One region of the Kitasatospora sp. NPDC089509 genome, then DNA from elsewhere that is predicted to be linked to it. Evidence: riboswitches for the same ligand, from Rfam matches in the RefSeq annotation. Region 1 holds a riboswitch; each other region holds the start of a gene.

Region 1 (5,807 bases):
CGCGACTCTCAGACATCGCGGCACAGGCGGGGGTCAGCGAAGCCACCGTCTCCCGCGTGCTCAACGGCAAGGCGAACGTCTCCGCCGCCACCAGGCAGACCGTCCTGGCGGCGCTGGACGTGCTCGGCTACGAGCGGCCGACCCGGCTGCGCCAGCGCAGCGCCGGGCTGATCGGGCTGATCACACCGGAGTTGAGCAACCCGATCTTCCCCGCGCTGGCGCAGGTGATCGAGCAGGTGCTCAGCCGGCACGGGTTCACGCCGGTGCTCTGCACCCAGACCCCGGGCGGCTCCACCGAGGACGAACTGGTCGAGATGCTGGTGGACCGGGGCGTGGCGGGCATCGTCTTCGTCTCCGGACTGCACGCCGACTCCACGGCCGACCACGACCGCTACGCCCGACTGTCCGGGCGCGGGGTGCCGTTCGTGCTGATCAACGGCTACAGCGAGAAGATCGACGCGCCGTTCATCTCGCCGGACGACCGCTCCGCGATGTGGATGGCCGTCCAGCACCTGGCCGAACTCGGGCACGAGCGGATCGGCCTGGCGGTCGGGCAGCGGCGGTACGTGCCGGTGCTGCGCAAGATCGAGGGCTTCACGGCGGCGCTGCGCGAGGTGCTCGGGCTCGGTGCGGAGGAGGCCGAGGGGCTCGTCCACCACACGCTGTTCAGCGTGGAGGGCGGGCACGCCGCGGCCGGCGCGCTGCTCGACAAGGGCTGCACGGCGATCGTCTGCGGGAGCGACATGATGGCGCTCGGGGCGATCCGGGCGGTGCGCCAGCGCGGGCTGTCGGTGCCGCAGGACGTCTCGGTGGTCGGTTTCGACGACTCGCCGCTGATCGCCTTCACCGAGCCGCCGTTGACGACCATCCGGCAGCCGGTCGAGGCGATGGCGACGGCGGCGGTGGACGCCCTGCTGGAGGAGGTCGGCGGGAACGCCGCCCAGCGCGGGGAGTTCATGTTCCAGCCGGAGCTGGTGATGCGGGGGTCCACCGGGGCCTGCGCGCGCTGAGGCCGGTGGGTCGCGTCAACTGACGGGCCCCGGAGGGCGGTTGCCTTCCGGGGCCCGTTCGCGTGCGGTCCGGGTCAGCCCTCCTGGGTGGTCCGGCTCAGCCCTCCTGGGCGGTCGGGCGGTCGGTGCTGACCCGGTGGCCGTCGGCGGCGTCGCCGGTCCGGGTCCCGGTGCGGCGGCCGCGGGCCAGGTAGTCGCGGACCACCAGCTCGACGGCGTCCTGGGGGTTCTTGGTGCCGGAGAGCAGCATCGCGTCGATCGCGAGGTTCGCGTCGAGGGTGATGGTGACCTGGGCCATGGTGACTCCTCCTCGGGTGCAGAGCAGCAGCATGCCTGCCGGGGCGGGGTTTGACCATGCGGAGGCCGGTCTCCCGGGTACGCCGAAGCCCCGGGGAGAGCGACCAGACTCTTCCCGGGGCGGTCGGTGGACGGCTGACGACCGACAGCCGATGAAATCCGTCAGCTGTCAGTCGTCATCCGTCGGCTGTCGGCCGCACGCCGACCTCGGGCTCAGACCCGGCCGGCGAAGTCCGGGGCCCAGTTGGCGACGGTCTGGAGACGGACGCCCGAGCTCGGGTTGGCGGCCTCGACGTACTGGCCGTTGCCGATGTAGATGGCGACGTGGTAGACGCCGGAGTCCTGGCCGTTGTTCGACCAGAACAGCAGGTCACCCGGCTGCAGGCTGTCCAGCGAGACGTGGGTGCTGGCGGCGGCCTGGTCGGCGGCGACGCGCGGGACGCTGATGCCCGCGGCGCGCAGCGCGGCCTGGGTCAGGCCGGAGCAGTCCCAACCGCCGTTGCCGGTGCCGCCGTAGACGTACGCCTGGCCGACCTTCGACTGGGCGAAGGAGACCGCGGCGGCCATGCTGCCGGTGGCGGTCGGCGCCGGGGTCTGGGTCTGGGGAGCCGGCTTGGCGGCGGGCTTGGCCGGCTTCGAGGTGGACGGCTTGCTCTGGTCGATCGGCTTGGCGTTCACGGCACCGCCGTTCGAGGCCTGGCCGGACTTCTGCGAGCGGTCGAACCAGGTGAAGTCGGAACCGGACTTGGCGGTGCCGGAGGCCTGGCCGGCCTGGGCCGCGCCGCCGTCACCGAAGGTCAGCTGCTGACCCGGGTAGATGGTGTCCGGGCCTTCGGTCAGGGTGCCGCGGTTGAGCTCGTAGAGCCGCTGCCAGCCGCCCTGGACGTTGTGCTTGTCGGCGATCGTGGACAGCCAGTCGCCGTCGACGACGGTGTAGCCGCCGGCCTGGGCCTGCGCCTGGCGCTTCTGCGCCCAGGTGCTGTCGGCGGATCCGGTGGACGGGGTGGCGGACGCGGAGTCACCGGAGGCCTGCGCCTGGTCCTGGGCGGGCGCGGCCGGCTTGGCGGGCTTCGCGGCCTGGGAGCCGCCCTGGGCGGGCTTGGCGGCGGGCTTGCTGGCGGCACCGGTGGAGGCGCCGGCCGAGGTGTCGACGGATGCCGCGGCGCCGCCCTTGGTCAGCCCGGCCTGGACCGAGCAGACCGGCCAGGCGCCGGGGCCCTGCGAGGCGAGGACCTTCTCGGCGACGGCGATCTGCTGGTCCTTGGTGGCCTGGTTGGCCTGCGGGGCGTAGGCGGTGCCGCCGAAGGCGGCCCAGGTGCTGGAGGTGAACTGCAGGCCGCCGTAGAAGCCGTTGCCGGTGTTGATGCTCCAGTTGCCGGTGCTCTCGCACTGGGCGACCTTGTCCCAGGTGGAGACCGGGGCGGCGTTGGCGGTGCCGGTGGTGAGGCAGGGGACGGTGAGGCCGACGCCGGCGACGCCGAGGGCGGCGATGACGCGACGGGTGCGGCTGGACAGGCGGTTGCCGTTGGAAGGCAGCATGAAGACGCGGTCCTCTCCCACGCCTGCGAGGTGAGCTGTCGGATTCGGGCTGGAGTTGCCCGGCCGCGCTTCTGCGCGGCTTCACCCCTAGCCCTGGACCGTTTCCGGGAAATGGTCCGGGGCGACTTACCTGTGGTTCCCCCGCTCCTGCCGTGATGCGTTTTCGCGCTTGCCAGGACATCCGACGGCAGGACTCGGCGTCGCGGATGAACTGGGTCCGTGTGGTCACGAACGGGGAGCACGTTAAGCAGACTTAAGTTCAAACTGCAAATACCTGTGATGCGCATCACGGTTTAGTGTGGAATGCCAAATGAGCCGTAATTCATGATCGAAATTGATCATTTATCGGCAATGTCGCACTGGATTCCCATAACTGGCTCCGCCTCAGAAGTGAAGTGACGGAGTGTTGAAGCGCAATGGGGGCGTGCGGTCGAAGCGGGGGAGCGACGGCGGAGCCCGTGCGCGACAACGCGCGGGCTATTCATCGACAAAGGTGCCGGAAACGGACATTGCGCCGCATTGACCGCTTAACTCTCCTGCGGGGCAATCCGTGCACGCCGGAAGGGCCCGGAACGCGATCGTTCCGGGCCCTTCGGTGGTGCGGGGTGGCTGCGACGCCGTCGCGGGTGTGCGGACGGGCCTCCGTCAGCCCTCCACGGGCCCCTCGGCGGCCGCGTGGGCCCGCCGGGAGCCCTCCCCGGCGCCGACGGTGGCGGCGGCCTCCGCCTCGGCCTCGGCCAGCTCCTCGGCCGTCGGCGTCGGCAGGGCGGCCAGGTAGGTGGAGGCGATCAGCTGGCCGACGGCCGAGTAGGCGCCCAGCGGCGCGGCCGACGGGCAGCCGGTCTCCTCGGCGGCCGTGGCGAGCAGCTCGGAGTCCGCCTCCGGGCCGATCACCAGCGGGGCCAGTGCCGGACGCTGGGAGCCGGTCTCCTTGAGGTGGTTGACGGCCCCGGCGACCGAGCCGGGCACGTCGAGCGCCGCGGCGACGACCGGGACGGCCAGCCGGGCGGCCAGCAGCACGCCGGTGATCCCGGCCGCGGCGGCCGCCTCCTCGCCGCCGACGGTGGTCAGGACCACGCCGTCCGCGGCGGTCGCGATGGCGAACAGCCGGGCCCGGTCGGCCCGGGCCAGCCCGGCCTCGGACAGTCGCACGTGGACGGCCTCGGCGAGCAGCGGGTGCGGGCCCAGGGTGTCCGTGACGGTCGCGCCGTACTCAGCGGCGAGGGCGTGAAGCCCGGTCAGGAAGTCGTGCGGACCGGGCACCAGCGGCACCACGACGGGCGTCGGCAGTCCGGCCTCGGCGGCCGCCGCCAGCAGCTCCGCGACGGTGCGCTCCTCCGTGCTCCCGGTCTCGGCGCCGCCGGGCAGGTAGCCGACCGCGGCCTGGACGCCGGTGTGCTCGCTGCGGACGATCGAGAGCAACTCCTCGACGACCGAACGGGACTCGGGCCCCGCGGTCGCGGGTACGGCGAGCACCAGGGCCGGCGAGCCGGTGCGGATCTCGGGGCGCTCGGGGCGGCGGTGGCGCCCCCGCGCACGGGAACCTGGAGTGCGGACGGGCAGTGGCGCGCCCGGGATGGCTGCGGTGCTCATGCCGGAGATCGTAGGACATCGGCCCGTCAGGCCTGCAGTCGGCTGCCGTACGGGTTTCGGGTGGCCGTGGTGCGGAGGCCGTGTTCCTGCCGTCCGACTCCGGGCCGTTTGCCTACAATCCGGACATTCTTCGCTCAACGCCCGCACCAACCCCCGCAGTTGCCCTGACGTGTCCCGTGGGGCGACGCGTTGCATGAGAGACGCGTGAGATGTCTCACAGCCGGAGCCCGGACTCGCATCGGACTGACGGAGGGTCACGGAGGTGCGACTCCCGGCACTGGAAGATCAACATTCAGCGGGGGGTCGCTCACGGCCGGTTATGGACGACTCGTCGATTCAATCGGCTATGTCCGTTTACGTACCGTCAGGAGAAGGGTCCGTGAAGAGTTCGCGGCGACCGTAAAAAGCCCCGTGCACCTGCAATGTCCCGTGCTGATGCACGTGCACTACGGCTATCATCGCGTCAAGTGAGGCGTTGTACCGGGCCGGTACGGGGCCGGTCCGTTCGTTCGGCGGGTGCCGGGGGCGCCGCGCTGGACGACAACTCCGGAGCTCTTCGGGAGACTTCTATGCACGACTCGCAGGACACGCACGGCTCGAACCACACCTACAACGGGATGGCCGCCGCCGACCTCCAGGGGGTGGTCTGGCAGAAGAGCCGGCACAGCAACTCCCAGGGCAACTGCGTCGAGTTCGCGGCCCTTCCGGGCGGCGACGTCGCGATGCGCAACTCGCGCTTCCCGGACGGTCCGGCGCTCATCTACACCCGGGCCGAGATCGCCGCGCTGCTGCTGGGCGCCAAGGACGGGGAGTTCGACCACCTGGCGGTCTGACCGGCTGCCTGCTCCACCATCGGGGGGCCGTCGTGGGTGCTGACACCACGACGGCCTTTTTTGTCGTCCCCGACTCCGCTGCACCGGGGGCTGCTCCGGGGGCCGCTGCGGGCCGGGCGTGTCCGGGGGTGCTGGAGCGGGCGGCCGACGGCGCGGGGAGTCCGCGGCGGGGCCGGTGGCCGCCGTGGAGCGGCGGGAGCGGCGGCGGCGGTGCGAGCCGCGGGAGCCGCAGGGGTCGTGCGGGCCGCGGGAGCTGTCGGCCGGTCCGGAGCGGGGCCGGGCTGAAGGCCCCGGGGAGTGGTCCTCCCGGGTCGTCCCTCGGCCGGCCGTGCGCCGTGCGGCGCTAGGCCGAGCGCCGGTGCCGTCCACCGATGTCGACCCGTCCGTCCAGCGGGCGGCCGGTCGGCCCGCAGACGTCGAGTCCGCTGCCGTCGAGCCCGCCGCCGGCCGACTCCGCCTCGAACATGGCCCAGACCACCTTGCCGCTGCCCAGCGGGTGCCAGCCCCAGGAGCGGCTGAACGACTCCACCAGGTG
Region 2 (5,807 bases), on a different contig from region 1:
CCCCGTCGGCCAGCCGCGCGGTGACCGCGCCCCAGCCGCCCTCCCGCACCTGGCGCACCGGCGCCGGGCCGGGCACGTCCAGGCCGAGCATCCCGCGCACCCGGGCCCGCTCGGCCCGGCCCATGCCCCGGGCGGCGCTGGTCAGGCCGGCCAGCACCGGCAGGCCGAGGACGGTGACGACGGTGCCGAGGCCGAAGCAGAACAGGATGATCGAGACGGCGAAGCCGACGATCGCCACCGGCAGCCCGGCGAGCACGTAGCCGACCTCGCGGTAGTAGTACCCGGAGAACGGCGCCCGCCAGAAGCCCGGCGGCTGCGCGGTGCGGCGGGCCCGGGCCGGACCCGTTCGCTCCTCGCCGTAACCGCCCGGGACGTCCCGCTCGCGACCCAGCGTGCTTCCGCTGCTGCTCATCTCCCGGCTCACGGCCCCTCGTACTCGCGTTCCCGACCACTCGCTGACGTGTTCAAGTCTGGCCCGGGCCCGGCCCGGCAAACATCCGGCGGACCGGCGGACCGGGGGTGGGGTTAACCCCCCGGCCGTGGCTACCGGGCCGGCGGGCCGGACCACTCGTCGGCGAGCAGCGAGTACTGGTACGAGTCGCTCCAGACGCCGCCCTTGTACAGGTCGTGCCGGACGTGCCCCTCCAACTGGAAGCCGAGCCGGGTGAGCACCTTGGCCGAGGCGGCGTTGTCCACGTCGACCCGGGCGGCCAGCCGGTGCAGGCCGAGCACGTCGAAGGAGAACCCGCAGAGCAGTCCGGCGATCTCACCCGCGTAGCCCAGGCCCCAGACCGGGCGGCTCAGCACGTAGCCGAGGCGGGCGGAGCGGTAGGTGCCGAGGGTGAGGCTGGCGTGCGCGACCGGCACCGCCTCCGCCGGGTCCTCGGCGTCCTCCCGCCGGACCACGGCGAGCCGGTAGGTGTCCCGCGACTCGGCCATCGCCTCCTCCAGGTAGAGCTCGATCTGGTCGGCGCAGGTCTCCCGGTCGCGCGGCTCGAAGGGCAGGTAGCGGGTCACCTCCGGGTCGCCGAACAGCGCGTGCAGCGCGTCCACTTCCTCCGGGGTGTGGTGGTACTCGCGGATGGCCAACCGGGGACCGGTGAGTCGCACGGGGATCATGGCTGCCGACCCTACCCGCGCCCGGCGGTTACCGTTTCGAACATGAACGACGAAGACCTGCGGCTCGCCCCGCGCACCAGGGCCGCCGACCTGCTCGCCTGGGCGGCCGGAGAGGACCGGGCGCCGGTGGCCGAGGAGCCGCTGCGCACGGTGCTCGCGCTGCTGGAACTGGGCGACGGCAGGATGCACGACGGCTGGCCCGAACTGACCTCCGCCGCGGTGGAGCACCTGCTGTACGAGCGGCTCCACCTCTACGTCCAGCCCGCACCGGAACAGGACCCGCTGGCCTACGGCGAGGCGGTGCGGCTGCTGGTCGACCACCAGCGGGCCGCGAAGCGGCTCAACGCCAAGCGGCAGGAGCGGCTGCACGCCGAGGCCGAGTGGCAGGGCGAGGTGGCGGTCGGGCTGCTGCACCGCGCCGACCTGGTGACCTGGCCCCGGCTGTACGCGGTGCTGCTGCACGCGCACGACGTGGACGTGACGGACCCGGCGGCCGTCCGGGACTGGCTGGCGGGCTTCGCCGGGCTGACCGAGGAGGAGCGCCTGGCCGGGTACCAGGCGCTGACGCCGACCGGCTGGCTGGACGATCCGGACGAGCAGGGCTGGTGGGCGCCGGGCCGGGTGCTGTCGGTCGGCATGGCCACCGACGGCGCGCGGCGGCTGCTGGAGCAGGGCCTGATGCGGCGCAGCTACCGCAACCTGGCCGAGCTGAACGCGCTGGGGCGGCCGATGCCGGACGAACTGACCGGGGGCTTCGAGGAGTTCGAGGAGGCGGCGGCCGAGGCGGCGCTCGACCTGCTCGGCGAGTGGACGGTGCCCGGGCTGCCGCGGCTGCTGGTCGAGGAGTTCCCGGAGCTCGCGCCGGAGCCGGGGACGGCGGAGATCGACGCGTACCTGGCGCAGCTGCCGGCGGAGTGAGGTGCCGCGAAGGCCCCGGACGCGCGTGCGTGCGTACGTCCCGGGCCTTCGGCTACGGGTTCGCCGGCTGCCGACCGCCGACTGTCGACCGCCGACTGCTACGGGTTCACCGGGTCACGGGTTGAGGCCGTGCTGCTGGAGCCAGGGCTCCGGGTCGACCGGGGCGCCGCCGCCGGGGCGGACCTCCAGGTGCAGGTGCGGGCCGGTCACGTTGCCGGTCGCGCCGACCTTGCCGATCTGCTGGCCGGCGGTCACCTTGCCGGAGCCCTTGATGATCGAGGAGAGGTGGCAGTACCAGATCTCGGTGCCGTCGGGCAGGGTCTCGACGATCCGGTAGCCGTACGCGCCGGACCAGCCGGCCGAGGTGATGGTGCCCTGGCCGACCGCGTGGACCGCGGTGCCGGTGTCGGCGGCGAAGTCCAGGCCGGTGTGCAGGTGGGCCCAGTAGCGGGCGCTCTGGCCGTAGTGGGCGGAGAGGCTGTAGTCCTTCACCGGCAGGGTGAGGGCGGCGGCCTTGACCCGCTCGGCCTCCTCGGCGGCGCGCTTGGCCTCCGCCTCCTTGGCGGCGGCCTTGGCCTCCGCCTCCTGCGCGGCCTGCACGCGGGCGGTCTCCTCGGCGGCGGTGCGCTGGCCGTCGGCCTGCTGCTGGATCCGGGCGGCGAGCGCCAGGCCGGGGTCGGCGGCCAGGGCGACCGGGATCTCGTCCTGGGCCTCGATGGCGGGCGCGGCGGCCGGGGTCGCGGAGGCGAAGCCGGTGGCGCCCAGGGTGGCGGCGACGGCGGTGACGCCGAGCAGCGGGGAGGCTCCGCGGGTCTGACGCGGCATCCGGTGGCGGTTGGCCTCGGCCTCCGGTGCGAGCGCCTCGGGGCTGTCCGGGACGGGGTGGTCGAGGAGCTGGGTACCGGCTGCGGGGCCGGCCGGGTGTGCCGGGGTGTGCGTCGACGCCACGGGGGCGCGCTCCTTTCCTTCCTTCGCGCCTACCGGGTTAGCTGACGGGTTCGGAGCAGGAAGGTCTCCTACGGCCGGGCCGGGGCCCCGCCGATTCACCCCAAGGAACGTGGTTCCCCGGCTCCCTGACCTGCCCGGAGGCCGGTCGGCGGGATTAGGCGACGGCGCACGGTGCCGTCTGGGTACGGCGTTGACGACCGCGCTGCGTTATCAAACGTTAATCCTAGGAGGCTCTGATTCCAAGCCATCCGTCCGGGACGGCTGTGGACCAGGTGATCGGACGTCAACGAACGACCCTTCAACCAACCGGCCCCATCTGAGTACTCCTACTCATGTGCGATCCGGCCGGACGCCCGCATCCTGACGCCATGAGCGCACCGATGCAGTCACGCACCACGGCCGCGTACTACGCCCAGGCCGTCCTCTCCTTCGCCATCTCGGCCGTGGCCCTCGCCGCCGGGATCGCCTACCTGCCCGTCGGCGGCTGGACCCGGGCCTTCCTCGGGATCGGCCTCCTCTACACCGTCACCTCCTCGTTCACGCTCGCCAAGGTGATCCGGGACCGGCAGGAGTCCACGGACACCGTCGCCCGGGTCGACCAGGCCCGGCTGGAGAAGCTGCTCAGCGAGCACGACCCGTTCCGGGTCGAGGGGCCCTGAGCGGGGGTCCCGAGCGAGGCCCTGAACGGGGTCGCCCGGGGCTGTCGGAGGCTTTCGCGGGGGCTTGACGGCTAAGGCTATTAGCCTTAGCTTTATGGCTATCGGCAGCAACGGGCGAGCCAGCGGAGGCCCACCATGAACGGCACCACCACCCCGAGCACCCAGTACCTCGACGTCACCGGCGGCCGGCTCGCGTACGACGACACCCGGCAGGGCGACGGCACCCCCGTCGTCCTGCTCCCCGGCATGCTCGACTCCCGCCGCGCCTACCGGCACCTGCACCCGCTGCTCACCGCGGCCGGGCACCGGGTCATCACCATGGACGTGCGCGGCTTCGGCGAGTCCTCGATCGCCTGGGACGACTACAGCCCCGCCGCCGTCGCCACCGACGTGCTCGCCCTGCTCGACCACCTCGGCATCGAACGGGCCGTCCTGGTCGGCCAGTCCTACACCGGGGCGACCGTCGTCAAGCTCGCCGGGGACGCCCCCCAGCGGGTCGCCGGGATCGCGCTGATCGACGCCTTCGTCGAGCACCGGGCCAACGCCCTGATGAAGGGCGTCATGGTCGTGATGGGCGCCGCGCTGGTCCGGTGGCCCGGCGTCTGGGGCTACTACCTCCGCAAGATGGCCTTCCCCGGCCCCCGCCCCGCCGACCTCGACGGCTACATGGACGGGCTGGTCGCCGCCCTGCACACCCCCGGCCGCCGGACCGCCACCCGAGGCCACGTCACCGGCGACTCCGCGCCGATCGGCTGGTGCGCGGCCGTCCGCTGCCCCGCCCTGGTGCTGATGGGCAGCAAGGACCCCGACTTCCCGAAGCCCGAGGCCGTCGCCGACCTCCAGGCCGAGAAGCTCGGCGCGCGGAAGGTCATGATCGAGGGGTCCGGGCACTACCCGATGGCCGACAACCCGCGGGCCGTCGCCGACGCCCTGCTGCCCTTCCTCGCCGAACTCGCCTGACCCCTCGCCTGACCCCTCGCCTGACCCCTCGCCCCCCGGAGAGACCACCACCATGCCCCGCGTAGGACTGACCCCCGAGCAGGTCGTCGACCACGCCCTCGCGCTCATCGACGACCAGGGCACCGAAGCCCTCACCCTCGCCTCCGTCGCCGCCCGCGCCGGGGTCGCCACCCCCTCGCTGTACAAGCACGTCAGCGGCGGGCTCGCCGAACTGCGGCGGCTCATCGCCGTCCGGGTCACCGAGGAACTCGCCGACCGACTGGCCGAAGCCGCCGTCGGCCGCAGCGGGGACGACGCGGTCACCGCCGTCCTGCGCGCCTACCAGGCCTACGCCACCCGCCACCCGCACCGCTACACCGCCCTCCCCCAGGCCCCGCAGCCGGACGAGGACCTCACCCGCGCCGCCACCCGCCTGGTCGGCGTCATCATCGCCGTCCTCCGCGGCTACGGCCTCGACGGCTCCGAGGCGATCCACGCGGCCCGCACCGTCCGCTCCCTCGCCCACGGCTTCGCCTCGCTGTCCATCACCGGCGCCTTCCAACTCACCGAGGACCTCACCACCACCCACGACCGCCTCATCACCACCCTCACCACGGGCCTCCACGCCTGGCCCCGGCCGGCGAACGACTAGCAACCCCCAGCCCCGGCCCTGGCAGCGGGCCCGAGCACGAGAAGTCGGCCGAGCCGACTTCCAGCGGCAGGCAGCAACAACCCCCACCGGCCCGGAGAACCACCTCGCGAGGCGGACAACACGAGAAGTCGGCCCCGTCGACTTCTCACGCCGGCCAGCCCTTCTCGGAACCCCGCCACCGACCGGAACGCCCACCCAAGGGAGCCGTACAGCCCTCCCCTCCGCACAGGAGACTCGGGCTCGCACGAGAAGTCGGCCGAGCCGACTTCCGGCGGCAGGCGACAACAGCCACCACTCGCCCGGGGAACCGCCCACCACACGGGCTGATCAACACGAGAAGTCGGCCCCGTCGACTTCTCACGCCGCAGGCAGTCCACAGGCGATCAGAGCACCGGCGCTCGCGCAGGAAGTCGGTCCGGCCGACTTCCTGCGCAGCGTGAAGTGCATGGCGGCTGCCGGCAGCAGGGCTCACGGGGGTGGGCGGACGCAGCCGAGGCCCGATGGAAGGAGGGGCGAGCCGCACCGGAGTGGGCGCGGCACCGGCAGCAGGGGGAACGCCACGCGGTGGGGGT
Region 3 (5,807 bases), on a different contig from region 1:
CCGCAGGGGCAGCGGTGCGCCACACCGCGCAGGCCGCGCGGTACCCGGCCGAGCTGGGCGGCGATGGCCGCGACGTCGGCGTCGGAGACGGTGGGGTGGTTCTCAGTGGTCATGGGGGGTGGGGTCTCCAACGGGGGACGGGGGGAGCGGACGGGGGGTGGCGGGGGCCAGCGCGACGGTGTCGGCGGCGTCCACCGAGTCCCAGACGCTGGTGTACCAGGGCTTCGCGGCCTTCGCCTGGCCGCCCGCCGCCTCGGCGGAGGGGGTGGCCGAGCCGGCCGGGGCCGAGGGCTTGGCGGCCGCGCCGGAGGGGTCCACCGCGATGTACGGGGTCTCCCCCGGCACCGCGTAGTGCAGCCGGGCGCGGGCCTGCGCCTTGACGTACTCCGGATCCTGCCAGCGGGCCCGGTCCCGGCGCAGCTGCTCGACCTGCTGGCGCGAGTGGTCGGCCTTCGCCCGCTGGGCGGAGATCTCGGCGCGCTGGGAGATGAACTGCCGCGTCGGGTACGCCAGGATCGCGACCAGTGAGCAGAGCACCAGGACGAGGACGGTCGCCCGGCTCGTGAACCGGGGCCGGGCCGCCAAGCCCGGGATCCTCCAGCCAGCCATCTCCCGTTTCCCCTCCTGGTCGCGACGGTGCCCCGCCGGACACCCTACGGGGTGTGCGGCGGGGCACCGGTCAGGCTTGCGCTACCGGGGACCTTCGGCCCCACGGTTTCCGGCCTCGGAGGCTCAGGCCTCGTACTTACTGTGCCTACTGGTCCGCGGAGCGGAACCGCGGGAAGGCGCCGCGGCCGGCGTACTCGGCGGCATCGTCGAGGATCTCCTCGATGCGCAGCAGCTGGTTGTACTTGGCGACGCGCTCGGAGCGGGCCGGGGCACCGGTCTTGATCTGGCCGCAGTTGGTGGCGACGGCCAGGTCGGCGATGGTGACGTCCTCGGTCTCGCCGGAGCGGTGCGACATCATGCAGCGGTAGCCGTTGCGCTGGGCCAGCTCGACGGCGTCCAGGGTCTCGGTCAGCGAGCCGATCTGGTTCACCTTCACCAGCAGGGCGTTGGCGGTACCGGTCTCGATGCCCTTGGCCAGGCGGGCCGGGTTGGTGACGAACAGGTCGTCGCCGACCAGCTGGACCTTGTCGCCCAGCTTGACGGTCATGGCCTTCCAGCCGTCCCAGTCCGACTCGTCCAGCGGGTCCTCGATGGAGACCAGCGGGTAGGCGGCGACCAGCTCGGCGTAGTACTCGATGAGCTCGGCGGCCGTGAGGGCCTTGCCCTCGAACTGGTAGGCGCCGTCCTGGTAGAACTCGGAGGCGGCGACGTCCAGGGCGAGCGCGATGTCGCGGCCGGGCACGTAACCGGCCTTCTGGATGGCCTCGGTGATGAGGTCCAGGGCCTCGCGGTTGCTGTCCAGGTTCGGCGCGAAGCCGCCCTCGTCGCCGAGGCCGGTGGACAGGCCGCGCTCCTTCAGCACGCCCTTGAGGGTGTGGTAGACCTCGACGCCCCAGCGGACGGCCTCGGAGAAGGACTCCGCGCCGATCGGAGCGATCATGAACTCCTGGATGTCGACGTTGGAGTCCGCGTGCGAGCCGCCGTTGAGGATGTTCATCATCGGGACCGGCAGGACGTGGGCGTTCGGGCCGCCCAGGTAGCGGAACAGCGGCAGGTCGCTGGCCTCGGAGGCGGCGTGCGCGACGGCCAGCGAGACGCCCAGGATGGCGTTGGCGCCGAGCGAGGACTTGTCCGGGGTGGCGTCCAGGTCGAGCATGGCCTGGTCGATCAGGCGCTGCTCGGTGGCGTCGTAGCCGACCAGCTCCGGGCCGATCTGCTCGATGACGGCCAGGACGGCCTTCTCCACGCCCTTGCCGAAGTAGCGGTTCTTGTCACCGTCGCGCAGCTCCAGCGCCTCGAAGGCGCCGGTCGAGGCACCCGACGGCACAGCGGCACGACCCGTGCTGCCGTCGTCGAGGCCGACCTCGACCTCGACCGTGGGGTTGCCGCGGGAGTCGAGGATTTCGCGGGCTACGACGACATCGATGGACGGCACGAAGCATCTCCTTGCGGAAGCAGGGTCCGGCCCACGGTGGTGCGGTCGGCCGGATGATTGCGGAGTCGTTACGACCAGAGCCTAACCGCCCGGGCTCCCGGGGCCACCTCGACCTCGGCTCCGTCTCAGCGTGTGGCCCCGCTACCCACCGGTAGTTCACCTGCTCGTCCCAGCCGGTCCGGCCGGAGCGGGCGAATGCGGACGAAGGGGGCCGCGCCGGGCGCGACCCCCTCGGAATGCGTCCGGGGACGGCTCAGCCGAGGTGCAGGACCTGGCCGGGCATGATCAGGTTCGGGTTGCCGCCGACCGTGCCGCGGTTGCCGTCGTAGACCGCCTGCCAGCCGCCGGACACGCCCTGGGCGGCGGCGATGGTCGACAGCGTGTCGCCGGAGCGGACGGTGTAGTCGTGACCGCCCTGGGCGGCGGCCTGCGGGGCCTGCTGCGGCTGGGCGGCGGCCTGCGGGGCGTACTGCTGGTAGACGCTCTGGTGGCTGGTCCAGTACCAGGAGCCGCCGTTCTGGTACCAGTACACCTTCGAGTCGGCGTCCCAGCCGGCCTTGCCCGGGAAGCCCTGCAGCTGCGGCTTGGCCAGCTGCGGGGCGGCCGGCTTGGCGTCGTCCTGCTGCGGGGCGGGCTTCGCGGCGGGCTTGGGGGCCTGGGTCTTGGGGGCCTGGGTCTTGGGGGCCTGCTGCTTCGGGGTGGACTGCTGCTGGGCGGACTGCGGCTTGGCGTCCGAGGAGGTGTCCACGGCCGCCGGGGCGCCGCCCTTGCTCAGCCCCGCCTTCTTGGAGCAGACCGGCCAGGCGCCCGGGCCCTGCGAGGCGAGCACCTTCTCGGCGACCGTGATCTGCTGCGCCCGGCTGGCCTGGTTGGCCTGCGCCGCGTACGCGGTGCCGCCGTACGCCTTCCAGGTGCTGGAGGTGAACTGCAGGCCGCCGTAGAAGCCGTTGCCGGTGTTGATGCCCCAGTCGCCGCCGCTCTCGCACTGGGCGACGGAGTCCCAGGCGGAGGCCGGGGCGGCGGACGCGCCGGTGGCGGTGAGGAGCGGCAGCGCGAGTCCGACGCCGGCCACACCCGCGACGGCGATGGCCTTCTCGGCCTGGGTGCGACGACGGTGACGGCCAGATCCAACGAGCAGCATGAAGGGTCCCTCTCCGCACGCCTGCGAGGTGAGCTGTCGGGTTCGGACCGGGAGGTGGCCCGGCCGCCGTATGCGGGAACGGTCCCGCGCGGGCGGCTTCACCCCGAGCCGTGGGAGAACGGCAACAAACCTGGTTCCCCCGCCCCTGCCCAGGGTTCTGGTCGGTTTCCCGTGGCGCGGCGGGCAGGACTCGGCGTTCCGCGTTCGGGGTCCGCAGCTGCGAACTCCAGGGAGACTAGACAGATCCTCAGATCAATCACAAGCTCATATCGCCGACATCACACAAGAATTACGGCGCGTGTTCGATCGCCTACGGACGGCGGGGCTTTGTCCGGTTTGATGGGTGTTCATACCGTCGCCGAGGCGCCGTTCGCGACCCCGCGTCAGTGTGTCGGAGCCTCCGGGCGGGCGTGCGGCGAACGCACTTCCGGACTGAATTCGACCGGAAGTTCACGCAATCCACGCATGATCAGGCCACCGCGCCAGCGCAGGTTCTCCGGACTTTCGGCCAGGCGCAGATCGGGCAGCCGGGAAAGCAGCGTGGCCAGCGCGGACCGTCCTTCGAGCCGGGCCAGCGGGGCGCCGATGCAGTAGTGGATGCCGTGCCCGAAGCCCAGGTGGGGATTGTCGGTCCGGGCCAGGTCCAGGGTGTTCTCGTCGGAGAACCGGGCCGGGTCGCGGTCCGCCGCCGCCAGCACCACCAGCACCGGATCGCCGACCGGGATGTCCACCCCGCCGATGGTCAGCGGCCGGGTCGCGAACCGCCAGGTCGCCAGCTCCACCGGCCCGTCGTAGCGCAGGAGTTCCTCGATCCCGGTCTCCAGCAGCGCGGTCTCGCCGCGGGCCACCGACTCCTGCAGCAGCGCCCGCTGCCCGGGGTTGCGCAGCAGCGCGTACGTCCCGTTGCCGATCAGGTTGACGGTGGTCTCGAACCCGGCGAACAGCAGGATGAAGGCCATCGCCGCGGCCTCGTTCTCGCTCAGGTGCTCGCCGTGGTCGCTCGCCCGGATCAGGCCGGAGATCAGGTCGTCGCCGAGGTCCGCCCGCTTGCGGTGGATCAGCTCCAGCAGGTACGCCCGCATCTTCTTCACCGCCCGGCCCACGCCGCCGCGTTGGCCGCCGCCGTGTCGGATCATCATGCCCGCCCAGTCGCGGAAGTCGTCCTGGTCCTCGGCCGGCACGCCCAGCATGTCGCAGATCGCGTAGATGGGGAGCGGGAAGGCGAACTCGTGGATCAGGTCGGCCGATCCGCGCTGCGCGAAGCCGTCGATCAGCCGGTCGGTCAACTGCTGCACCCGCGGCTCGAACTCGGCCACCCGGCGCGGGGTGAAAGCCTTCGACACCAGTCGGCGCAGCCGGGTGTGGTCCGGCGGGTCGATGTTCAGCAGGTGGGTCATCAGGTCCGCCTGCCGCTCCCCCGGGATGCCGACCCGGCCGGTGCGGTGCGCCTGCTCGCTGTGGTGCGCCGGGTTCTTCGACAGCCGGCCGTCCGCGAGCGCCTGCCGGGCGTCCGCGTACCTGGTCACCAGCCAGGCCTCCACCCCGCTCGGCAGCGTGGTGCGGTGCACCGGGGCGTGCTCGCGCAGCCAGGCGTAGGCGGGGTACGGGTCGGCGGCGAACTCCCAGGTGAAGAGCTGGGGGTCGGGCTGGGCGGCGGACTGAGCGGCATCGGGCTGAGCTGGCATGGGTCGACCGTAACCGCTGGACCGGCGGCGCCCGGCTACCGGCGGAACATCACCGGTTCGCGAACCGTTCGTGAGCGGCGCGCGAGCAGTGTGCCAACCCTCCGTGGACGCCCCGTGGACGGTCCGTGGACAGCCCTTGGACAGCTCTTGGCCGGGTGGCAGGCGTGAGCCTGGTCACCTGCGGGGTAATCCCTGTTGCGGAGGGTCAGGACGTGCCTACGATCCTCCGCAGTATGCGTGGGCGCCGGTGCGGTGTCGCCCACAGGGAGGAGCAGGCCATGCGGGTCAGCGGAGCAGTCGTCGTCATCGCGGTACTCGACGGCGGTTCGGGAGCCGACCTCGCCCGCCGGTTCACCGCGGCCGGCGCCGCCGGGATGCTGATCGCCGACCAGCACGTCGGGATCGCGGAGGACCTCGCCGCCGAACTCGACCGGCCGGGCTGCCCCGTGGTGGGCGTCTGCGGCGACATCCGCCGGCCCAGCGACGTCGCCGCCCTGGTCGACACCGCCGAGAAGCACCTCGGGCCGATCGACCTCTTCTGCGTCGCCGGCCCGCGCGGGGAGCGGATCGTCTCCCTCGCCGAGCTGCCCGACCACCTCGACCTGGAGCGGCTCGCCGAACTGGTCGCCCTGGTCGGCGAGGCGATCGGCGAGCTCGTCCCGCCGCAGCGGCAGCCGGTCGGCCGGACCGCCACGGCGGCCTGAGCCGCTCCCGTCCGGCCTGGGCCGGGCCGGCTCCGGCCCGAACCGGGCTACTCCGGCTTGAGCCCCTCGGCCGCGCGCACCGCGTCCCGGTAGCCGCGCGCGGCCGAGCGCAGCGCCGCGTCCACGTCCACCCCGGCGTCGTGCGCCCGCTGCGCGACGGCCAGCAGCAGCCGGCCCGCCGACTCCGCGGTCAGCTCCCCCGGCAGGACGTACGGCTCGTCCGGCACCCCGGT
Region 4 (5,807 bases), on a different contig from region 1:
CTGCAGCCCTCGCCCGCCCTGCCGCAGGACACCGAGTGCGAGGACATCCCGGGCGGCGCCCAGTCCGACACGTACTTCACCAAGGACGTCACCTCGGCGATCCAGGCCAGCTACCGGGTATCGACCGATCCGCACGCCTGGGCCTTCATGGGCAACTCGACCGGCGGCTACTGCGCGGTCAAGATGGCCATGCGCCACCCGGACGTGTTCCCGACCGCCGTCTCCCTCTCCGGCTACTACGACGCCGCCGACGACCCGACCACCGGTGACCTCTTCGGCGGCAGCAAGCAGCGCCGCAACGAGGCCAACCTGATGTGGCGGCTGAAGAACCTGCCGCAGCCGGAGGTCTCGGTGCTGCTGGCCGGCACCAAGAAGGGCGACGGCAACTACCGGCAGGAGACCGAGGCGTTCGTCGACGCCGTGCAGAGCCCGATGAAGGTCTCGTACAGCATGCTGGAGAACGGCGGCCACAACTTCGAGACCTGGAGCACGCTGCTGCCGTCCTCGCTGGAGTGGCTGTCCCAGCACCTCAAGGTGCCCGCCCAGCCGGGCCACACCGTCTGACGCCCCTCGGGCGACGCCCCCTCGGACGAGGCTTCCCCCGGGTGACGCTCTCCTCGGGCGAGCCGGCGCCGAGCACACGACGAACCCCCGGAGCGCCAGCCGATGGCGCTCCGGGGGTTCGTCGCATGCTCGGCGCGGAGCCGGTCAGGCCACCCGCTCCAGCGTCCCGGTGTGCAGCTGGCCGACCCGGCCGCCCTCGCCCTCGAAGGTCCAGAAGGCCCGGACGGTCAGTGCGTTGAGGTCCATCACATGACTGACGGTGATCCCGCTCTGCTCCGTCCAGCTGACGAAGTAGATCTCCGGCGCGACCTCGGCGACGTGCAGCCGCACGTCCTCCCACTGGCCCGCCGACTCGCCGAGGCCCTCCCAGCGCAGCCGGGTGCCGTCGGCCGAGTAAGAGTTGCGGAAGGCCGCGCCGTTGTCGACCTGGAAGAGGTAGGTGCGGCCGGCGAAGGCGGGCAGGGACGCGGTCATGGTGGGGCGGGACCTCTTCTCGGAAGCGTGCGCCGCGACGGTCACGGACGGTCACGGGCGGTGCGGATCGTGCGGGTCGGGCTCGGTGCTCTTTGTGCACCGCGGAAAACGCCAGGGTTCCAATTTATCCGACCGGGCGGACTCGGGCGGCCCCGCGCCACGGTACGGTCCGCCATCGCCCGGCCGCCCGCGGTGTGCGACCGGCACATGGGCACGGACGACGCGCCGGTCCTACCGTCCACGCCCATGAGACGCACCCCCACCAGTGCCCCCACCGGCGCCGCAGCAGGACTCCCGGCCCGGACCCCCGCCCGGACGCCCGCCAGGACTCCCTCCGGACGCGTCCCCGCCGCACTCGTCGCGCTGCTGCTGACCCTTACGGCCCTCCTCCTCGGCGCCCCCACCGCCGGCGCGGCGAGTGCCGCTCCGCTCACCCTCGAAGCGACCTTCCCCGCCCCCGGCAACGGCTGGGCGAAGGTCGAGCGCTACCTCGACCCCACCCCGGGCTTCGGCCCCGAGCAGTACCCCGCCGACGGCCGCGGCGACCAGGACGGCGCCCGCCGCACCTACTTCGGCACCGGCGAGCCCTCCTCGGCACGCTTCCTGCTCTACTCGGCCACCGGCTGGGACGCCGGCGGCACCGGCACGCCCGTCCTGCTGGTCCACGGCGCCAACGACAACGCCGACCGGGCCTGGGCGAACCCGGGGGAGAGCGGCACCTGCGGGGCGTCCGCCTGCCCCTCCACCGGCCTGGCCCAGTACCTGGCCGGCACCGGCCGCCGGGTCTTCGCCGTCGGCTTCGCCCACAAGCAGGGCGACAACCTGCTCCAAGCCCAGGCCGTCGGCGACGCGCTCGCCCTGATCCGGGCCCGGCTCGGCGTCCCCCGGGTCGACGTGGTGGCCTGGAGCAAGGGCGAGGTGGCGGCCCGGGCGTACGTGTCCTCGGTGCGCCCGGCGCAGGGACGGGCGTACGCGGGCGACGTGCGCCGCCTGATCACCCTCGGCGGGCCGAACGGCGGGCTCGACTACGTCTACGCGCACGGCTGGGACTTCGACCTGGCCACCTGGCCGGCCTGCGGGGGCACCGCCAACGCACCCTCCCCGCACCTGTACATGACCTGTTACGGGACGTACACGGCGCAGCCCTGCCTCGGTGTGCTGCCGACCGGCGGCAGCGACTGCTACCCGGGCCAGCGCCAGCTGCTGGCCCGCTGGGACGCGACCTACGGGGTGGACACCACCGCCCAGGACTGGTGGACCACCTACTACGGCGGCCAGGGCTTCTACACCTCCGGCCAGGGCATCCAGGCGGCCGTCGGCGCCGGCTCGCTGATCGCGCCGCTCCAGCGGGCCGGGATCCCGGCCTCGGTGCCCACCTACCTCCTCGCGGGCGGGTCGGCCGACATCCCGGGCGTGCTGAACGAGAACCGCGGACCCAGCGACGGCATCGTGTTCACCGCGAGCGCCCTGGACACCACCGGCATCGCGACGGTCGGCGGCACCCGGCTGCTCACCGGGCTCAACCACCTGGAGCTGGCCTGGGCGCCGGACGCCGAGGCCCAGGTCGCCGCCTGGCTCGACTGAAGCTCCGGCCGTGCCCTTGGCCGAGTCCCCGGTCGAGCCCCGGCCGAACCTCGGTCGAGCCCTTGGACGAGCCTCCGGGTACCGCCAGGGGATTGATCAACTCGCCGACCACGCAGCGTCGTTGATCGACACCACTGTGAGCTGTGCGACAACCGGCCGGATCCAGTTGTCCGTTCACGGACGGACTGCCTAGCCTGCAACGGTCGTCCGCCGTCGCGGACCCCGCCGCCGGGACGCCGAGTCCCGTCCACCCGCCGGCGGGCACTCGAGCACCACAGCGGACGGGAGCGGGGGAACCAAGGTCAGCGCCCGGCCCGTACGTACCAGCGTGCGGGTCGTGGCTAGGGGTGAAGCCGCTCCACAGGCGGCCGGGCAACTGCAGCCCGAATCCGACAGCTCACCTCGCAGGCGTCGCAGAGGACCCGCCATGCACCAGCCTGCCGGGCGCCGTCGCGCGCCCCGCCACGCCCGTCCCTCCCACCGCGGCCGCAACGCCGCCCTCGCCGCCACCGGCGCGATCGCGATCACCGGCGCCGGCCTGTTCGCGCTGCCGTCCGGCGCCCAGGCCGCCACCGCCCCGACCGTCACCCAGGACCGGCTCGCCCCCGCCGCCATGGTCGCCGGCAAGGCCACCACCGCCTCGCTGGCCCTGCACTCCTCGTCCTGCGTCACCGCGAAGACCGTCGGCGTCGGCGTCCGCGACGCCCGCGGCACCAACCTGGACTTCCCGGGCAACGCGAGCAACGTGCAGATATGCCCGAGCGGGTTCAGCTTCACCAGCGGCGCGCGCACCCTGCCCGCCGGGACGTACAACCAGTTCGGCTTCTGGCAGGACCTGGGCGGAGCCTGGCACAACCTGCCCTCGCAGCAGCTGGTGGTCTCCCGCGCCGGTACCGCGACGCCGACCCCGACCCCGGCGCCGACCCCGACCGCCAAGCCGTCCCCGACCCCGGCCCCGACCACCGCGCCGACCACCGCCCCCACCGCGCAGCCCTCCCCGAGCGTCACCCCGACCCCGACCCCGACCCCGAGCGCCACCGCGACCCCGAGCACCCCGGCGCCGTCCTCCCCGATCGCCGGCAAGTCGCTGACCTGGTCCGACGAGTTCAACGGCCCGATCGCCTGGGGCCAGCGCTGGGTGGGTGACAAGAGCACCGCGTACAAGTACGGCAACCACAACCCGGGCGACAACAAGCTCGACTGGCTGAACAAGAACAACGTCACCGTCGCGAACGGCGTCGCCACCTTCACCGCCACCCCGGGCGGGCCCGCCCTGGAGAACGGCCAGCAGTCCTGGAACACCGGTTTCCTGACGACCGAGGGCTCCGCGGAGGGCTTCCAGGTCAAGACCGGCGACTACGCCGAGGCCCGGGTCAAGATGCCCTCGGTGGCCGGCGCCTGGCCCGCCCTGTGGACCTGGAAGAACGGCAACGGGGAGATCGACTCCTTCGAGTACCACCCGGACAACCCGAACCTGCTGGAGCTGACCAACCACGTCAACCCCAGCAACCCGGAGTACTACACCGACGCCAAGGCCGTCGCCGCGGACCAGTGGGTGACCATCGGCACCTACTACGGCGCCAACTCGGTGGACTGGTACGTCAACGGCGTCAAGGTGTACTCGGACAACAAGGGCGTGGGCAGCAACTTCTCGGCGTACCTGATCCTCAACCTCTCGGTGAGCGCCGGAAAGTACCACCCGGCGCCGCAGGGGAACACCCCGATCAGCTTCTCCGCCGACTACGTGCGCGTCTACCGCTAGGCCGTCGCGTAGGCCATCGCGCAGGCCGTCTAGGCCAGCCGACCCCCAGGACCAGCCGCTCTCAGGAACCGGCAGCCCCCCGACCTCCCCGAGGTCGAGCGGCTGCCGGTTCTTGCGTCTCCACCCTTGCCGTGCAGGTGAATTGACGGGATGTCAGTGGACCCGGAGGTCAGGGCGCCAGGACCTGCCCGAGCCGGGCCGCGATCTGGTGCATCACCGGTACCAGCGCGGACGCCCCCGCCTGCTCCTCCAGGGCCCGGATCCGGGCCTCCGGGCCGGACACCGACAGTGCGGTGGGCGTCGGCGCGCCGGGCACCGCGAGCGCGATGCAGCGGACGCCGATCTCCTGCTCCTGGTCGTCGACCACGTACCCGCGCTCGCGCGCCTCGGCGAGCTGGTCCATCAGCTGCTGGGGGTCGGTGAGGGTGTACTCGGTGTGCGCGGGCAGCGGGTTGGGGCCCAGGATCGCGCGCGCCTCGTCCTCCGGCAGCTGGGCGAGCAGCGCCTTGCCGACGCCGGTGCAGTGCGGCTGCACCCGCCGCCCGACCTCGGTGAACATCCGCATCGAGCGCCGCGACTGCACCTGCCCGACGTACACCACCTCGCCGCCCTCCAGCACCGCCAGGTTGGCGGTCTCGCCGGTGGCCTCCATCAGCTCGGCCAGGTACGGGCGGGCCCAGCTGCCGAGCAGGCGGCCGGCCGTCTCGCCGAGCCGGATCAGCCGGGGGCCGAGGGTGTAGCGGCGTGCGGTGTCCTGGCGGACGTAGCCCTGCTGGACGAGGGTACGGACCAGTCGGTGGATGGTCGGCATGGGGAGGCCGGACGTGCTGGAGAGTTCGCTGAGGGTGGCGATCCCGCCGGAGTCGGCCAGCGCCTCCAGGAGTTGGAAGGCGCGCTCGACGGACTGCACGCCGCCGCTCGCGCGGTCGGCGCCTGTCGTCGATGCTGTGTCGGGGGTCGCAACCACCGGCGTTCCCTTCGCTGTCGGGGAGGAGTAGAGTCCCGGCGACCTCTTCAACAAACCGTTGAAATTCTGTATCGCGGAAACTAGTCTCCACCTTACAGAATCGAACTCGCCGACAGGCGGGTAACGATCGAGGAAGTTCCCCAGGAAGTTCCCACCGGAGCTCCCTTCGTCAGGCTCAACCGTCTTAGGAGTGTCCTGCTCATGGCTGCAGATCAGGGACCCTCCCCCAGCCTCCGGCCGGGGGTACCCCCAATCACCTCCTCTCTCGCCGCTCCGGTCGTCACTGTCGCCGGACCGCGCGTCCACCGGGCGGAGGAGGTGCTCACCCCGGAGGCGGTCGCCTTCGTCGTGGGCCTCCATCGCGCCTTCGAGGGCCGCCGGCAGGAGCTCCTGGCGAGGCGGAGGACCCGACGGGCGGAGATCGCCCGCACCGGCACGCTGGACTTCCTCCCCGAG

Evidence for each region. Region 1 has a riboswitch for cyclic di-AMP ahead of ACIP4P_RS34175 (transglycosylase family protein). Riboswitches for the same ligand answer to the same signal wherever they lie in the genome.
Region 2: linked by a shared signal. The riboswitch ahead of ACIP4P_RS39320 (M23 family metallopeptidase) and the one ahead of ACIP4P_RS34175 (transglycosylase family protein) in region 1 are both predicted to bind cyclic di-AMP.
Region 3: linked by a shared signal. The riboswitch ahead of ACIP4P_RS39170 (transglycosylase family protein) and the one ahead of ACIP4P_RS34175 (transglycosylase family protein) in region 1 are both predicted to bind cyclic di-AMP.
Region 4: linked by a shared signal. The riboswitch ahead of ACIP4P_RS16925 (hypothetical protein) and the one ahead of ACIP4P_RS34175 (transglycosylase family protein) in region 1 are both predicted to bind cyclic di-AMP.

The regions. Positions count from the first base shown of each region.
Region 1 is NZ_JBIVHS010000022.1:152,776-158,582, forward strand. Features, by position in the region: gene ACIP4P_RS34165 (LacI family DNA-binding transcriptional regulator) at 1-1,010, shown strand, start outside; gene ACIP4P_RS34170 (hypothetical protein) at 1,108-1,308, opposite strand; gene ACIP4P_RS34175 (transglycosylase family protein) at 1,521-2,846, opposite strand; cyclic di-AMP (ydaO/yuaA leader) riboswitch at 2,854-3,024, opposite strand; gene ACIP4P_RS34180 (hypothetical protein) at 3,492-4,439, opposite strand; gene ACIP4P_RS34185 (DUF397 domain-containing protein) at 5,009-5,272, shown strand; gene ACIP4P_RS34190 (ATP-binding protein) at 5,616-5,807, opposite strand, start outside.
Region 2 is NZ_JBIVHS010000031.1:24,369-30,175, forward strand. Features, by position in the region: gene ACIP4P_RS39305 (sensor domain-containing protein) at 1-412, opposite strand, end outside; gene ACIP4P_RS39310 (GNAT family N-acetyltransferase) at 544-1,119, opposite strand; gene ACIP4P_RS39315 (hypothetical protein) at 1,162-2,037, shown strand; gene ACIP4P_RS39320 (M23 family metallopeptidase) at 2,152-2,985, opposite strand; cyclic di-AMP (ydaO/yuaA leader) riboswitch at 2,998-3,156, opposite strand; gene ACIP4P_RS39325 (YiaA/YiaB family inner membrane protein) at 3,354-3,644, shown strand; gene ACIP4P_RS39330 (alpha/beta fold hydrolase) at 3,780-4,604, shown strand; gene ACIP4P_RS39335 (TetR/AcrR family transcriptional regulator) at 4,657-5,235, shown strand.
Region 3 is NZ_JBIVHS010000030.1:103,519-109,325, reverse strand. Features, by position in the region: partial or broken gene ACIP4P_RS39185 (DUF501 domain-containing protein) at 1-131, opposite strand, end outside; gene ACIP4P_RS39180 (septum formation initiator family protein) at 103-609, opposite strand; gene eno (phosphopyruvate hydratase) at 755-2,044, opposite strand; gene ACIP4P_RS39170 (transglycosylase family protein) at 2,298-3,185, opposite strand; cyclic di-AMP (ydaO/yuaA leader) riboswitch at 3,190-3,358, opposite strand; gene ACIP4P_RS39165 (cytochrome P450) at 3,569-4,870, opposite strand; gene ACIP4P_RS39160 (SDR family NAD(P)-dependent oxidoreductase) at 5,149-5,574, shown strand; gene ACIP4P_RS39155 (MazG family protein) at 5,622-5,807, opposite strand, start outside.
Region 4 is NZ_JBIVHS010000007.1:42,446-48,252, reverse strand. Features, by position in the region: gene ACIP4P_RS16940 (alpha/beta hydrolase-fold protein) at 1-564, shown strand, start outside; gene ACIP4P_RS16935 (MoaF-related domain-containing protein) at 709-1,038, opposite strand; gene ACIP4P_RS16930 (esterase/lipase family protein) at 1,285-2,622, shown strand; cyclic di-AMP (ydaO/yuaA leader) riboswitch at 2,883-3,048, shown strand; gene ACIP4P_RS16925 (hypothetical protein) at 3,050-4,384, shown strand; gene ACIP4P_RS16920 (IclR family transcriptional regulator) at 4,554-5,351, opposite strand; gene aceB (malate synthase A) at 5,553-5,807, shown strand, end outside.